Pseudoxanthobacter soli DSM 19599: one gene and its partner. The protein of the gene in region 2 binds, or shares a complex with, the protein of the main gene of each other region. Links are inferred from orthologs where the notes say so. Each region holds a gene or a part of one and is shown on either strand. Other genes may lie near its edges.

Region 1 (4,097 bases), on a different replicon or contig from region 2:
TGGCGTTCGGGACCCGATGCGCGCGGCTTCTTCGGCATGTTCGGCGGCCGCTTCGTCGCCGAGACGCTGATGCCGCTGATCCTCGACCTCGAAGCGGCGTGGAACGCGGCGCGCACCGACCCGGCTTTCGAGGCCGAGCACGCGGCGCTGCGGACGAGCTATGTCGGCCGCCCGAGCCCGCTGACCTTCGCCCCCCGCCTGACGGAGCATCTCGGCGGCGCCAAGATCTATCTGAAGCGCGAGGAGCTGAACCACACCGGCTCCCACAAGATCAACAACTGCCTCGGCCAGATCCTGCTGGCCAAGCGCATGGGCAAGACGCGGATCATCGCCGAGACCGGCGCCGGCCAGCACGGCGTCGCTTCCGCCACGGTCTGTGCCCGCTTCGGCCTGCCGTGCGTGGTCTACATGGGCGCGACCGACATCGAGCGGCAGAAGCCCAACGTGTTCCGCATGCGCCTGCTCGGCGCCGAGGTGGTGCCGGTGACGTCCGGCGCGGGCACGCTGAAGGACGCGATGAACGAGGCCCTGCGCGACTGGGTGACCAACGTCGAATCGACCTATTACCTGATCGGCACCGCGGCCGGCCCCCATCCCTATCCGGCGATGGTGCGCGACCTGCAGTCGGTGATCGGCGAGGAGACCCGCGCCCAGATCCTGGAGGCCGAGGGCCGGCTTCCCGATGTCCTCGTCGCCTGCGTCGGCGGCGGTTCCAATGCCATCGGCCTGTTCCACCCCTTCCTCGACGATCCCGACGTGAAGATGGTCGGCGTAGAGGCGGGCGGCCACGGCCTCGACGGCGACGAGCACTGCGCCTCGCTCAACAAGGGGCGGCCGGGCGTACTGCACGGCAACCGCACCTACCTGCTGCAGGACGCCGACGGTCAGATCCTCGAAGGCCACTCGATCTCCGCCGGCCTCGACTATCCCGGCATCGGCCCCGAGCACTCCTACCTCCACGCCACAGGCCGGGTGAAATATGTGCCGGCCACCGACGAGGAGACGCTGGAGGCGTTCAAGCTGCTGTCGCGGCTGGAGGGCATCCTGCCGGCGCTCGAATCCGCCCACGCGCTCGCCGAGGTGATCAAGCTCGCCCCCACCATGGGCAAGGACGAGATCATCGTCATGAATCTGTCCGGCCGCGGCGACAAGGACGTGTTCTCCGTCGCAAGCCATCTCGGCCTCGATATCTGAGCGGAACCGACATGAACGCCCCCCTGTCCAACCCGGTCGCTGCCGGCTCCCGCATCGACCGCCGCTTCGCCGCGCTGAAGGCGGAAGGCCGCCCGGCGCTGGTGACGTTCCTCACCGCGGGCGATCCCGATCCGGCGACGTCGGCGGCGGTCCTCGCCGCGCTGCCGGCGGCCGGCGCCGACATCATCGAGATCGGGATGCCGTTCTCCGATCCCATGGCGGACGGGCCGGCGATCCAGGCCGCGTCCCAGCGGGCGCTGAAGGCCGGGCAGACGCTTGAGGGAACGCTCGCCATGGTGGCGGCGCTGCGCGAGGTCGACGACGCCGTTCCCGTGGTGCTGATGGGCTATTACAACCCGATCTACACCTACGGCATCGAACGGTTCCTGGAGACCGCCCGCAAGGCCGGGGTCGACGGGCTGATCGTGGTGGACCTGCCGCCCGAGGCCGATGACGAGCTGTGCCTGCCGGCGCACGAGCACGGTATCTCGTTCATCCGGCTGGCGACGCCCACCACCGATGAGAAGCGTCTGCCCTCGGTGCTCGCGAACACCTCCGGCTTCGTCTATTATGTCTCGATCCTCGGGATCACCGGCACGGCGGCGCCGGATGCCGCCGTGGTCGGCGAGGCGGTCCGCCGCATCAAGGCGCACACCGATCTGCCGGTCGCCGTCGGCTTTGGCGTGAAGACGCCCGAGCAGGCGGCCTCCATCGGCCGTATAGCCGATGGCGTCGTCGTCGGTTCTGCCATCGTCCAGGCGCTGGCGGCCACGCTCGACGAAGAGGGCCGCGCGACCGCGGCGAGTGTCGATGCGGTTCGCGATCTGGTCGCGGCGCTCGCCGCCGGCGTGAAGACCGCCCACACGGCCTGACAGCCATATTTCCGCCGACCGGCGGTGCGATGCGGTTCGTTGCCCCCGGCCGAGCCGCCTTGAACGAGGCTATTGATGAACTGGATCAACACTGTCGTCCGCCCGAAGATCCGCTCGTTCCTGAACCGGCGCGAGGTCCCCGAGAATCTCTGGATCAAGTGTCCGGAAACCGGGGAGATGGTGTTCCATCGCGATCTCGAGGCGAACCAGTGGGTGGTGCCGGGCTCCGGCCACCACATGAAGATTCCCGGCCGCAAGCGGCTTGAGCTCCTGTTCGACGGCGGCAATTACGAACAGCTTCCGACGCCGCAGGTCGCGGCCGATCCGCTGCGTTTCCGCGACGAGCGGCGCTATGTCGACCGGCTGAAGGATGCCCGCGCCAAGACCGGGCTCGATGACGCCGTGATCGTCGCCCGCGGCCGGCTGGACGGGCTCGACCTAACCGCCGCCGTGCAGGATTTCGCCTTCATGGGCGGCTCGCTCGGCATGGCCGCCGGCGAGGCGATCATCGCCGGCCTCGATGCGGCGCGGATCGCCGGCACCCCGTTCGTGCTGTTCGCGGCCTCCGGCGGCGCGCGGATGCAGGAAGGCATCCTGTCGCTGATGCAGATGCCGCGCACCACGGTCGGCATCGCCGCGCTGAAGGAAGCGGGCCTTCCCTACATCGTCGTGCTCACCAACCCCACCACCGGCGGCGTCACCGCGTCCTATGCCATGCTGGGCGACATCCACATCGCCGAGCCCGGCGCGCTGATCTGCTTCGCCGGCCCGCGGGTCATCGAGCAGACCATCCGCGAGAAGCTGCCGGATGGCTTCCAGCGGGCGGAATATCTGCTGGCTCACGGCATGGTGGACATGGTGGTCCACCGTCACGAGATCCGTCCGACGCTGTCGCGGGTGCTGAGGGTGCTGATGGGGCAGCCGCCGGCGGATGCTCCGGCCGCCGCTGAGGGTGTCGCGAACGTGCCCGCCACGGTCGCGGCCTGACGGGCCGGCCGAACCGAACGTGATGGACCGCACCGGCGCCACGCTGCAGCGCCTCGCCAAGCTGCACCCCAAGGAAATCGACCTGTCGCTCGACCGGGTGCACCGGCTGAACGCGGCGCTCGGCCATCCCGAGACGAAGCTGCCGCCGGTGATCCACGTCGCCGGTACCAACGGCAAGGGCTCGGTCACCGCGACCATGCGGGCGATCCTGGAGGCGGCGGGCAAGAGCGTCCACGTCTATACCTCGCCGCATCTCGTCAATTTCCACGAACGATTCCGGCTCGGCCAGCCGGGCGGCGGCCGGTTCGTCACCGACGAGGCGCTGATCGCGGCGCTCGACGAGGTCGAGCGGGTCAACGACGGCGCGCCGATCACCGTGTTCGAGATCACCACCGCCGCGGCGCTCGTGCTGTTCAGCACCCATCCGGCCGACGTGCTGCTGCTCGAAACCGGGCTTGGCGGCCGCCTCGACGCCACCAACGTGGTGGAAAAGCCGCTCGCCAGCGTCATCACCGCGATCTCGATGGATCACGAGAAGTTCCTCGGGGACGATCTCGCCAGCATCGCGCGGGAGAAGGCGGGCATCATCAAGCGCGGCGTGCCGGTCGTCTCCGCGCCGCAGCAGCCGGTGGCGGCGGAAGTCATCGAACGGGTCTCGGCGCGCCAGCAGGCGCCGCTGCATCTCGGCGGGCAGGACTGGACTGTCACCGAGGAGCGCCGGCGGCTCGTCTTCCAGGACGAGGATGCCCTGCTCGACCTGCCACTGCCGCGCCTCGTCGGGCGCCATCAGCTCGCCAACGCGGGAACCGCGATCGCCGCGCTGCGCGCGGCGGCGCTGTGGCCGGGGATGGCTGCGGCCGAGCGCGGCCTCGGCGCCATCGAATGGCCCGCGCGCATGCAGCGCCTGTCGGCCGGCCGGCTGGTCGATCTCTGCCCCCCCGGATCGGAGCTGTGGCTCGACGGTGGGCACAATCCCGCGGCCGGGGAGGCGATCTCCGGCGTGATGGCCGACCTCGAGGAGCGTCACCCCCGTCCGCTGTTCAT
Region 2 (5,315 bases):
CGCGGGAACGGAGGTGCGCAGAGGTGCGGCGGCCATCGCGTCAGTCGCCGCCGCAGTCGCCGGCGTCGGAATGACAGCAACGGGCTTTGCCGGAGCGGCCACCGGCGCCGCGAGCGCGGGCGAAGCGACGGCGGGTGCCGCCGCCGCAGCCGGAACGGCCGGCACGACGGCCGGAGCCGCGGAGGCCGCACCACCGGAGAGCGCCGGGCGGGGCACCGGCAGGACTTCCATCGAGAGATTGGCCGGCAGGCCCGCCGCGCTGGCACCAGAGGCTTCGAGCGAGGCCACCTGGACCGGGGCGGCCGGCTGCGCGGAAGCGGTCGCCACCCCAGCCGGATGGACCGGCAAAACCTGAACCGGAGCGCCCTGAGCCGGCGTGGCCTGAGCGACCGCGGACGCGGCGGGATCGGCCTCGGCGGCTCCGGCGAGCACCGGCGCGCCCTCGCCGGCCGGTGTCTTCGGCTTTCCAAAGAGGCCGTCGAACCAGCCGCGGATCATCGTGCCGCCGCTTTCGAGGATGCCCGCCTTGGCGGTGCGCGTGTCCCCGGCCTGATCGGCCTGCGCCGTGCCGGGCTTCTCAGGCGGCAACAGCCCGGAGGATTCCGTGTCGGCGGACGCGACCTGAACCTGCCCCGGCGTGGCGGCGGTCGTGGCGGCGGGCGTGGCAGCGATGGCCGCCTCGGCGACGGCGGGCCGCGCGGAGCCGGTGGCGACCGTCGTGGCGGAGGCAACGGCGGCTTCCGCCGGAAGCGGCGCGGCCGTCGCGGCGGCGGGCGCGGTCGACGCAGGTGCGGCGGACGAAGGTGTAGCGGACGAAGGCGCAGCGGAGGCGATCATGACCGACGCCGCGGCGGGCCGCTTGGCGATCGGCTGCGGCAGGCCCGGGCGGACGATGGTCGACTGATTCGGGTTCGGGTTGGCGCTCGCGATCATCAGGAAGCGCGCGGCGTCTTCCTCGCGCTGCTTCTCGCGGCGCACCTTCGGCAGGAGCGCGGCGACCTTGACGTCGTCCTGCTTGCTCTTGGAGGCGACGGCGAGCTGCAGCGTCTGCGGCATCGTCAGTTCCGGGCAGTCCCGGGTCGGGACCAGCGCGGCACCGGACTTCACCGGCGTGGAATCGAACACGTACTTGCGGCCGCAGACATCGACCTTCGGCACCTGACGGGTGACTTCGAAATGGTCGTAGCCCTCCTTCAGCATCTTCCAGAAGGGCATGTTGGGGTCGTCATAGTGCTCGGCGATGTTCTCAGGCGTCATCTTGAACGGATAGGCCTGGAACTGGAACGCCTTCTGGCCGCCGGCGAAGGCATCGCGGGCGAGCGCATAGATCTGCTCGATCTGGGGATCGGTCATCGCGTAGCAGCCGCGCGACGAGCAGGCGCCGTGGACCATCAGATTGGTGCCGTAGCGGCCGAGCGAGCGGTCGTAGGCGTTGGGGAACCCGGTGTTGAAGGCGAGATAATAGTTGGAATTCGGGTTCATCAGGCCCTGGGTGATCATGTAGAAGCCTTCCGGCGCTTGCCGGTCGCCTTCCTTCACCTTCGGGCCGAGATTGCCGGACCACTTGCAGATATCGAACGTCTCGAGCAGCGCGTAGCGGCCGTTGCGGGTCTGCTTCCAGACCTCGAGCTTGGACTCCTTCTTGAACAGCCGAACCATGATCGGCGAGTTCTTGTCCATGTCGAGGGTCTGCATCCGCGCGACCAGGATCGGGCTCACCGGCGCGCGGGACTTCTGCGGTCCGCCATAGACCGTCTTGTAGGGGGAAACCGTCGCGACCTCGTCGGCCTGGCAGCCGGCGAGCACCAGCGCGGCCGCCATCACCGCGGCGCGGCCGACGGCCTTGGCCGACAGCACGCCGAAAGCGCGGGAAGCACGCACGGAAAGCTTCGCCCGCCCGTTGGCGCGGGTTTCGCTGGCGCCGCCTTCGCGGTCGCCGGTGGTGGTCATTCTGAACATCAGATCGGCCGACATCACGCTCGAAACGAACTCCGGAACGGGTCGCCTTGGGTCATCCTGACCGGGTCGGAAAACAAGCCTTTCCAAGCACCGGACGGACGCCGCTGGCCGCTGGAGAATAACGAGACACGGTTACCAAGTGGTGATCGCCGAACGAATGCCGAACACCCACCCCGCGGCGGAGAGATCGCTCGGCGCCCGATCACCACCGGCAAGCGCGCAAGACGGGAGAACAACCCGCGCAGATGCTGCCCCAAGCCGCGCGTGCGCGCAACGGAAAGGATGCAATTTTAGAGATTGCGGCCGATGGCGAGGAACTTTTCCCGCCGCATCCGCTTGATGCTGTCCGCGTCGTGCCCGACCAGATCGTCCAGCGCGCGCGATACCGCCTCGCCGACGCCCTGGAACACGGTCGCCGGCCCGCGATGGGCGCCGCCCACCGGCTCGGGGATGATCTCGTCCACCACGCCGAGCCGCACGAGGTCGTCGGCGGTGATCTTCATGTTGGTGGCCGCGTCCTGCGCGCGGGCCGAATCGCGCCACAGGATCGAGGCGGCGCCTTCCGGCGAGATCACGCTGTAGACCGAGTGCTGCAGCATCATCACGCGGTTGGCGGTCGCGAGCGCGATCGCCCCGCCCGAACCGCCTTCGCCGATGATGACGGCGACATTGGGCACGCCCAGATTGAGGCAGGCTTCCGTCGAGCGCGCGATCGCCTCGGCCTGGCCGCGCTCCTCCGCGCCGATGCCGGGATAGGCGCCGGCGGTATCGACCAGCGCCACGACCGGCAGGCCGAAGCGGTCCGCGATCTCCATCACGCGCACGGCCTTGCGGTAGCCTTCCGGCCGCGCCATGCCGAAATTGTGCTTGAGGCGGCTCTGGGTGTCGGAGCCCTTTTCCTGGGCGAGGATCGCCACCGGGCGGCCATGGAAGCGTCCGAGGCCGGTGATCACCGCCGCATCCTCGCCGAACGCGCGGTCGCCGGCGAGCGGCGTGAATTCCGTCACGAGAGCGCGGATATAATCGACGGCATGGGGCCGGTCGGGATGGCGCGCCACCAGGGTCTTCTGCCAAGGCGTCAGCTTGGCGTAGGCGTCCTGAAGCGCCTGCGCGGCCTTGGCCTCGAGCCGGGCGATCTCGTCACCCACATCGACGGCCGCACCGTCGGCGGCGAGCGCCCTGAGCTCCTGGACCTTGCCCTCGAGGTCGGCAACCGGCTTCTCGAAGTCTAGGTAGCTGCGCATTCCACCGTCCGTGACTGGTCTTCGACCGCCCCGGCGGCCATCCGTCGGACGGCAAGGAACAGGCGATCGCACACAGAAAAACATCCGGCCGCGCCGGGCCGGGCGAACTCAAGGCGGGAGTAGTGGCTACCTGAGAGGCAAAATGTCAAGGCCGGCATGTGCGCGCCGTGTGCCGTTTCGCCCCACGAGCCGGGTCGGACGGCCCCCGAAGCGGCCTGGAAAAGTGTCCGCGACGGACGAGAACGCTTGTTTCGCCGCCGCCGCTCGCCCATCGTGCGCCCTCCCGCCTTTGACCGGTTTGCCGATGTCCGAACGCCTCGTCCTCGCCACCTGGAACGTCAACTCGATCCGTTCGCGGCTCGATCATCTCGCCCGCTTCGTCGAGATGCGCGCGCCCGACGTGATCTGCCTGCAGGAAACCCGGTGCCCGGACGGCAGCTTCCCCAGCGCGGCGGTGCGCGCGCTCGGCTACGAGCACATGACGCTGAACAGCCGCAAGGGCCACCACGGCGTCGCCATCCTCTCCCGGCGCCCGCTGACGGGCGCGACGCCGGAACAGATCGCCTCCCAGGAGGAGGCGCGCCAGCAGCGCGCCGGGGTCGCCTTCGCCGGCGGCCTCGTCACCGTGCACAATCTCTATGTTCCGGCGGGCGGCGACATTCCCGACCCGGCCGTCAATCCGCGCTTCGCCGCCAAGATCGCTTTCCTCGATGCCATGCACGCGTGGTCGCCGGCGGTGACGGGCGAAGGCGGCGCCATCCTGGTCGGAGACCTCAACGTGGCGCCGCTGCCCGAGGACGTCTGGTCCCACCGCCAGCTGCTCGACGTCGTCAGCCACACGCCCGGCGAAACCGGGCGCATGGTCGACATCCTGTCCTGCGGCTGGGTGGATGTGGTGCGCGCGGCGCGCCCGGTACCCGAGAAGGTCTATACGTGGTGGAGCTACCGCTCCCGCGACTGGCGCGAGAGCAACAAGGGTCGCCGCCTCGACCACGTCTGGGCGACGCCGGACATCGCCGCCCGCGTCGTCTCGGTGGAGATCATGGACGAGACCCGGGGCTGGGAGCGGCCCTCGGACCATGTCCCCATCGTCATCACGCTGGAAGCCTGAGGGCTCAGCCGACGGCCGGCGCCGGCTCGCCGGCATCCTCGGCGGCGGTCCGCGCCTGCAGGTCCTTCACGGTCGCGAGTTCGGTGGCGACCAGGCCCGCTTGGGCCGCGAGCGCCGAAAGCTGCGCCGCGAGGCGCGCGTGCATCTTGCCGGCGATGGCCGGATATTCCAGGAGCATCCGCCGGAACGCCGCCCGGCGGATCGCGAAGACGTCCGTCGGCTCCGCCGCCACGGCACGGAAGGCGTAGGGCCCCTCGACCAGCAGGCTTTCCACCGTCAGCACCGCGCCGGGACCGGCCTCCACCGGCACCCGGTCGCCGGACGCATCGGAAAGCTCGAACCGCCCGGACGCCACGACAAACCCGCCATCGGCCGGCGCACCCGCCTCGAACAGCACCTCGCCGCCGGCGACCGACCTGCCCTCGCCGCTGAAGGCGAGCAGCCGCAGCTGGTCGTCGTCGAGATCGGCGAACAGCGGAACGCGCCTGAGGGCGGCGATGTCTTCGGCAAGACTCATGTCAGGCAAGACTCATGTCACATGGCTCATGTCGCGAGACTCATGTCGCTCCGTTCCGGCCGAGGCCCGCGTTCAGGCCTGTGCCGCGTCGCGCGCCGGGTTCGGCACCAGCTTGTAGCCGCCGCCTTCGGTCACGAGCAGTTCCGCCGAGGAGGGATCGCGCTCGATCTTCTGGCGCAGGCGATAGATGTGGGTTTCGAGCGTGTGGGTGGTCACGCCCGAATTGTAGCCCCAGACCTCGTGCAGCAGCACGTCGCGCCCGATCGCCTTCTCGCCGGAGCGATAGAGGAACTTCAGGATGGCCGTTTCCTTCTCGGTCAGGCGCACCTTCGAACCGCGCTCGTCCACCAGAAGCTTGGCGCTCGGGCGGAAGGTGTAGCGGCCGATGGAGAACGTCGCGTCCTCGCTCTGCTCGAACTGGCGCAGGTGGGCGCGGATGCGCGCGAGCAGCACCGCGAACTTCACGGGCTTCGTCACGTAGTCG

The links.
Region 1: the proteins of BUF17_RS06970 (region 2) and accD are in contact, whole or in part, in a solved structure (PDB 8UXZ), measured with the Escherichia coli proteins. The link is inferred for Pseudoxanthobacter soli DSM 19599 from one-to-one orthologs.

Annotation. Positions count from the first base shown.
Region 1 is NZ_FRXO01000005.1:255,456-259,552, forward strand. What follows is about bases 1,214-4,097. They hold accD (acetyl-CoA carboxylase, carboxyltransferase subunit beta), read left to right. Parts: upstream 1,214-2,141; coding sequence 2,142-3,053; downstream 3,054-4,097. Other genes in these bases: trpA (tryptophan synthase subunit alpha), read left to right, coding at 1,214-2,066; BUF17_RS13935 (bifunctional folylpolyglutamate synthase/dihydrofolate synthase), read left to right, coding at 3,076-4,097. Also shown: trpB (tryptophan synthase subunit beta), read left to right, coding at 37-1,194; more of trpA, read left to right, coding at 1,206-1,213.
Region 2 is NZ_FRXO01000002.1:579,881-585,195, forward strand. What follows is about bases 1,227-4,113. They hold BUF17_RS06970 (acetyl-CoA carboxylase carboxyltransferase subunit alpha), read right to left. Parts: upstream 3,204-4,113; coding sequence 2,250-3,203; downstream 1,227-2,249. Other genes in these bases: BUF17_RS06965 (L,D-transpeptidase family protein), read right to left, coding at 1,227-1,950; BUF17_RS06975 (exodeoxyribonuclease III), read left to right, coding at 3,508-4,113. In the rest of the region: more of BUF17_RS06965, read right to left, coding at 1-1,226; more of BUF17_RS06975, read left to right, coding at 4,114-4,314; BUF17_RS06980 (Crp/Fnr family transcriptional regulator), read right to left, coding at 4,319-4,831; BUF17_RS06985 (response regulator transcription factor), read right to left, coding at 4,904-5,315. UniProt on the Escherichia coli protein: Component of the acetyl coenzyme A carboxylase (ACC) complex. First, biotin carboxylase catalyzes the carboxylation of biotin on its carrier protein (BCCP) and then the CO(2) group is transferred by the carboxyltransferase to acetyl-CoA to form malonyl-CoA.